2 linked regions of the Kitasatospora fiedleri genome follow. The protein of the gene in region 2 binds, or shares a complex with, the protein of the main gene of each other region. Links are inferred from orthologs where the notes say so. Each region holds a gene or a part of one and is shown on either strand. Other genes may lie near its edges.

The links.
Region 1: efeB (region 2) and efeO share a complex: the UniProt entries of both Bacillus subtilis proteins name them as parts of the iron transporter efeUOB/M complex. The link is inferred for Kitasatospora fiedleri from one-to-one orthologs.

What each region holds. Positions count from the first base shown.
Region 1 is NZ_OX419519.1:169,295-172,534, reverse strand. The notes cover bases 50-2,980. They hold efeO (iron uptake system protein EfeO), read left to right. Parts: upstream 50-898; coding sequence 899-2,062; downstream 2,063-2,980. UniProt on the Bacillus subtilis protein: Part of the iron transporter system efeUOB/M involved in iron import. Specifically binds Fe(3+), which is produced by EfeB-mediated oxidation of Fe(2+), and delivers it to the cell membrane permease EfeU.
Region 2 is NZ_OX419519.1:4,075,234-4,078,542, forward strand. What follows is about bases 161-3,160. They hold efeB (iron uptake transporter deferrochelatase/peroxidase subunit), read right to left. Parts: upstream 2,309-3,160; coding sequence 1,013-2,308; downstream 161-1,012. Other genes in these bases: pheA (prephenate dehydratase), read right to left, coding at 161-862; QMQ26_RS18860 (copper resistance CopC/CopD family protein), read right to left, coding at 2,305-3,160. Outside these bases: more of pheA, read right to left, coding at 1-160; more of QMQ26_RS18860, read right to left, coding at 3,161-3,309. UniProt on the Bacillus subtilis protein: Involved in the recovery of exogenous heme iron. Extracts iron from heme while preserving the protoporphyrin ring intact. Part of the iron transporter system efeUOB/M involved in iron import.

The sequences.
Region 1 (3,240 bases), 3.9 Mb from region 2 along the record:
CGCGGGGGTCTCGTTCGGGGCGCCGGAGAAGAAGCTGGGGATCAAGGGCTCGCCGACGCGTGAGGTGTACTTCGACGACGTGCGCATCCCGGCGGAGCGGATGATCGGCGAGCAGGGCACGGGCTTCGCCACCGCGATGCGCACGCTGGACCACACCCGGGTGACGATCGCGGCGCAGGCGCTGGGCATCGCGCAGGGCGCGCTGGACTACGCCAAGGGGTACGTGAAGGAGCGGCGGCAGTTCGGCAAGCCGATCGGGGACTTCCAGGGCGTGCAGTTCATGCTGGCGGACATGGCGATGAAGCTGGAGGCGGCCCGGCAGCTCACCTACGCGGCGGCGGCGAAGTCGCAGCGCTCGGACGGGGATCTGACGTTCTTCGGGGCGGCGGCCAAGTGCTACGCGTCGGACGCGGCGATGGAGATCACGGTGGACGCGGTGCAGTTGCTGGGGGTTACGGGTACACCCGGGACTACCCGGTGGAGCGGATGATGCGGGACGCGAAGATCACCCAGATCTACGAGGGCACCAACCAGGTCCAGCGCATCGTGATGGCCCGCAACCTCCCCGAGTAGACAAGACGGGACAAGACCGGCGCGGCGTGGGGCGGACAACTGCCCCGCGCCGCGCCGCCGTGTGCGCGGCTGCCGCTCCGGGGCAGTGGTTCCGGTCACACGCGGGGCTCCCGGAGCGGGTGGGGTCGGGGTGAACTCCGGCCATTGCCGGGGGAGTTGGCCGGAAATGAGGGGCGGGTGGGGAGCTGCGGGGCGACTCCGTCCGGCCCGGGGTGTCGACCCGGTGTGGCGGGGGACCTAAGGTATGCCTTAGCTTACCTGGCGGTCTCCGGGGGTTCCCGAGCGGCCGCCGCACCGGCCCAACCCTCTCGTTCCTGGAGTGAGCATGCCTGCCCGCCGTACGTCTGCTGCCGCGTTCCTGGTCCTCGCCGTGGCGGGTGCCGCGCTGGTGGGGTGCTCGAAGAAGGACGACGGTGCCCCGACCGCGGCGGACGGCTCCGCCGCCTCCGGCCCGGTGCAGGTGACCGCGACGGACAGCACGTGTGCCCTGTCGAAGACCTCCTTCCCGGCCGGGCACGTCGAGTTGGCGGTGGCGAACAAGGGCAACAAGGTCACCGAGGTGTACGTCTACGCCGACGGCGACAAGATCGTCACCGAGCGGGAGAACATCGGCCCCGGCACCAAGGCGACCATCAACGCCGAGATCAAGGCCGGCACCTACGAGGTCGCCTGCAAGCCGGGCATGACCGGCGACGGCATCCGGCAGAAGATCACCGTCACGGCCGGCGCCTCGGCCTCGGCGAAGACCGACGACCGGCTGACCCGGGCGGTCACCGACTACCGCACCTACGCCCAGGAGCAGGCCGACGCCACCATCCCGGTGGTGGAGCAGTTCGCCGCCGCGATCACCGCGGGCGACGTGGAGAAGGCCAAGTCGCTGTTCGCCGCCTCCCGGGTGGGCTGGGAGCGCACCGAGCCGGTGGCCGAGAGCTTCGGTGACATCGACCCGAAGACCGACACCCGCGAGGACGGCCTGGAGGAGGGCCAGGCGTGGACCGGCTGGCACCGCCTGGAGAAGTCGCTCTGGGAGGACGGGAAGATCGGCGACGAGGAGAAGACCCTCGCCACCCAGCTGGTCACCGACCTGAAGGACTGGCAGACCCGCATCCCCAGCGCCGAGATCACCCCCACCGGCATGGCCAACGGTGCCAAGGAACTGCTGGACGAGGTCTCCAAGAACAAGATCACCGGTGAGGAGGACCGCTACAGCCACACCGACCTCTCCGACTTCGCCGCCAACGTCGAGGGCGCCCGCCAGGCCTACGAACTGCTCAAGCCGGTCGCCTCCGAGAACGACCCGGAGCTGTCCAAGACCCTGGACGGCGAGTTCGAGAAGATCACCGCGCTGCTCGGCAAGTACCGCAACGCCGACGGCACCTACACCACGTACGACAAGGTCACCGAGGACGAGCGCAAGACCTTCTCGGACGCGGTCAACTCGCTCGGCGAGCCGCTGTCCAAGCTGGCCGCCGCCGTGGTGGTCAAGTAGCCGCGACCGTCCGGTCAAGCCCAGGTCAAACGGGGTGCCCGGGGCCGAATGCGAGGTAAGGCCAGCGTAAGCTAAGCCTCCGTCAGGGTGCTGTCGCAGCAGCGGCGGCACCCGCACCCGGTTTCACGTCCGAGAGGGAACACCAGAGATGGACGCCGAGAACGAGCAGCAGGCGCCCCCCGCCGAGAGCGGCGGGCCCGCGCCGCGCGCCGGGCTCAGCCGGCGTGCCGTCATAGGCTGGGCGGGAGCCGGCGTCGCGCTCGGCGCGGCCGCGGTGGGCACGGTGGCCGCCGCGACCATGTCGGACGGGGACGGCGGCCCCGCCCCGCAGGCCCCCGACGTCCCGTTCTACGGCGAGCACCAGGCGGGCATCTCCACCCCGGTCCAGGACCGGCTGCACTTCGCCGCGTTCGACGTGATCACCGACGACCGCGACGCCCTGGTGAAGATGCTCAAGGAGTGGACGAAGGCGGCCGCCTCGCTCACCGGCGGGCGCGAGGTCGGCGGCGGTGCGGTCGGCGTCGTCCCCGAGTCCCCGCCGGACGACACCGGCGAGGCGCTGGGCCTGCCCCCCTCCCGCCTCACCCTGACCATCGGCTTCGGGCCGACGCTGTTCGAGAAGGACGGCCAGGACCGGTTCGGACTCAAGGCCAGGCGCCCGGAGGCGCTGGTCGACCTGCCGAAGTTCAAGGGCGACCGGCTGGAGGCGGCCCGCAGCGGCGGCGACCTGTGCGTCCAGGCCTGCGCCGACGACCCGCAGGTCGCCGTGCACGCGATCCGCAACCTGGCCCGGATCGGCATGGGCGTGGTCAACGTCCGCTGGTCGCAGCTCGGCTTCGGCAAGACCTCCTCCACCACGCCCGACAGCCAGACCCCGCGCAACCTGATGGGCTTCAAGGACGGCACCCACAACATCGCCGGGACCGACGCCGACGCGCTCGCCCAGCACGTATGGGCCGCCCCGGCGACGGCACCGACTGGATGACCGGCGGCTCCTACCTCGTCGCCCGCCGCATCCGGATGACCATCGAGACCTGGGACCGCGCCTCGCTCAAGGACCAGGAGGACACCTTCGGCCGCACCAAGATCGAGGGCGCCCCCTACGGCAAGCAGAAGGAACGCGACACCCCCGACCTGTCCGCGATGCCCGCCGACTCGCACGTCCGCCTGGCGCACCC
Region 2 (3,309 bases):
CGGCCCGCAGCGGCGCGGAGGTGCCCTGGTCGGCCCGCGGGTAGGAGCCGAGGAAACGCACCTGCGGGCAGATCCGCTTCAGGCCCATCAGCGCCTCGCTGACCCGCCGCTCGCTGAGGTGCCCCTCGCAGTCGATCAGGAAGCAGTAGTTGCCCATGCCCTCGCCGGTCGGCCGGGACTCGATCCGCATCAGGTTGATCCCGCGCACCGCGAACTCCTGGAGCAGCTCCAGCAGCGCGCCCGGGTGGTCCTCCGGCAGCCACACCACCATCGAGGTCTTGTCCCAGCCGGTCGCCGAGGACACCCGCCCCGGACGGCCCGCCAGCACGAACCGGGTGGTCGGCGCCGCCGCGTCGTGGATCTCGTCGGACAGCACCTCCAGCCCGTACAGCTCGGCGGCGAACGCCCCCGCCACCGCCGCGTCGTAGCGGCCGTCCTGGACCAGCCGGGCCGCCTCCGCGTTGGACGCCGCCGACTCCCACTGCGCGTCCGGCAGGTGCGCGGCCAGCCAGTGCCGCACCTGCGGCTGGGCCACCGGGTGGCCGCTGACCGTCTTCACGTCCGACAGCGCCGTGCCCGGCCGCACCAGCACCGCGAACGAGATCGGCAGCAGCACCTCGCGGTAGATCATCAGCGGGCTGCCGTTGATCAGCTCGTCGCTGGTGGTGGTGACCGCGCCGTCCACCGAGTTCTCGATCGCCACCATCGCGCCCGCGGCCTCGCCCGCCCGCACCGCGTCCAGCGCCGCCGACACCGACGCCATCGGCGTCAGCTCCCGAGTCCCGGCCTCCGGCAGGGTGCGCAGGGCGGCCTCGGTGAACGTGCCCGCGGGCCCGAGGTAGGTGTAACGGGTCGCCGACATGACCGCCTCCGAACGAGCAGCGAGTGTTGCGCGGCCCGAAGGCCGATCCGCCTTCACCCTAGCCACTTCCGCCGCCCCGCCCGGCCCCGTTCCGCACTCCGGGCAGCCGGCCCGGCTCGCCCCGGGCGGCGGCCCGCGCCCCCGGCGGGCTCAGCCCTCCAGCAGCGGCTGCCCCACGTACCCGCCCTCGGGCGCGCCCGGCGGCACCGCGAACAGCGCGGACGCCTCGTGCCGCAGGTAGCGGGAGAGGCCGTCGCCGCGCGCCAGCCGCTGCTGCACCGGCACGAAGCCGCGCGCCGGATCGGCCTGGTACGCGGCGAACAGCAGCCCGGCGTCGGGGGAGCCGTCCGGCAGCAGGCCGTCGTGGAAGGAGAAGCCGCGGCGCAGCATCGCCGCCCCGCCGTTGGAGGCCGCCGCGGCGACCCGGACGTGCGCGTCGGGGGCGATCGCCAGGGTGCCGTCCGGGTGGGTGGCGGCCAGGTCGACGGGGGTGCGCTCGACGGCGTCCGGCCCGCCGGACAGCGGGGCGCCGTCGCTCTTGCGGCGGCCGACGATCCGCTCCTGGCGCTCCAGCGGCAGGGTGTCCCAGCCCTCCAGCAGCATCCTGATCCGGCGCAGCACGGCGTAGCTGCCGCCGGCCATCCAGTCCGGGCCGGTGGCGAACACGGTGGCGGCGAAGCCCTCGTCCTGCGGGCGCGGGTTGTTGGTGCCGTCGACCTGGCCCATCAGGTTGCGGCCGGTCATCGGGTGCGGGGTCGCGCCGGGCGTCCGAGCGAAGCCGGACATCAGCCAGCGCGGCGCGGCCAGCCCGGTGGCCAGCCGCACCAGCACCCGCAGCGCGTGCACCGCGACCAGGGCGTCGTCGGCACCGACCTGCACCCACAGGTCGCCGTCGGAGCGGGCCGGGTCCAGCGCGTCGCCGGGGAAGGCGGGCAGCGCGGTCAGCGCCTCGGGGCGGCGGTCGGCCAGCCCGGCCTTGTCGAACAGGGTGGCGCCGAAGCCGAAGGTGACGGTCAGCGAGCCGGGCCCGGCGTCCAGCGCGATCTGGTTCTCGCCCTCCGCGGCGGGCTCGCCCGCGGCCATCCGGGCCGCCGCCGCCGACCAGCCGCGCAGCAGCGCGGCCAGCCCGTCCCGGCGGGTGCTGGACAGCAGGTCGAACGCCGCCCACTCGACCCGGGCCTGGGCCGGTTCGACGATCCCGCCCTGCCGCGCCCCGTGGAACGGCACCCGGGCCCCGCCCGGCGCGGCCCCGGCGCCCGCCGCCGGGGCCTGCGCCGAGGCCCGGCCGCCCCACGCCCCGCCGGCCGCGCCCACCGCGAGCCCGGCCCCGGCCCCGCCGAGCACCGCCCGCCGGGACGGCCCCCGCACCGCCCCCGGCGCGGCGGCCCGCTCCGGCGCGGCGGCGGGCGGCCGCTCGGCGGTGCCCGGCCGCTCGGCGGTGCTCACTGGCCGACCTTCAGCTGCTGGGTGGCCGTCACCTGGTCGATGTCGGAGGAGCGGACGGTCACCGACACCACCCACACCCCGCCCAGCGGGAGCTGCGCGGTGCCGCTCCAGCTGCCGGCGCCCTGCGGCTGCAGGGTGACGGGGAGCGGGCCGAGGTCGCGGTCGGGGAGGGTGAACGCCAGCTCGAGCTCCGGGACTTCGGCTGGCTGCCCGGTGGAGTCGGTGAGCTTGAGGGTGACCGCGTTCGGGCCGGTGCCGACCGGGTCGACGGTGACGGTCGCGGTGCCCTTGGCGTTGGGCGTGCGGCCGCCGGTGTCGTACGGGAGCTTCAGCTCCGCGGTCCGCCCGGGCGCCGCCGGGGCCCCGGCGGAGGGGGCGGTCGCGGGCGCGTCGGCGGCGGCCTGGGCGACGCGTCCGGGCGGGGAGTTGGTGAGCAGGGTGGTGACCACCAGGACCAGCACGGCCACCGAGGTCTCCACCACCACGCTGCGCCGTAGTCCGGCCCGGGCCGGGGAGCCCCCGCCGGCCCGCTCGCCCCGGGCGCGCACCCGCAGCGCCCGCTGCCGGGCGAGCTGGGCGGCCCGCTCCGGGTCGCCGCCGCCGACCGCGGCCCTCACCGGCTCGGCGTCCACCGGCTCGGCGTCCACCGCGTCCGGGTCGGCGGCCCCGCCGACCGCCGCGACGGACGGCGTCTCGTCGGCGGTGCGCAGCCGGGCCGTCCAGGCGCGGGAGATCCAGGCCACGCCGAGCATCGCGGCCACGCAGCCGACCTTGACCAGCAGCAGCCGCCCGTACGAGGTGTCGACCAGCGCGCTCCACGAGCCGAGGCCGCGCCAGGACTGGTAGACGCCGGTGGCCACGAGCACCGCGACCAGCCAGAACGCCAGCCTGGAGAAGCGCTCGACGGCGGCGGCGGGCAGGCCGTGGCGCAGGCCGACGGCCAGCACGGCCAGGCCGCCGAGCCAGCCGGCCATCGCCAGCAGGTGCAGGGCGGCCAGCGG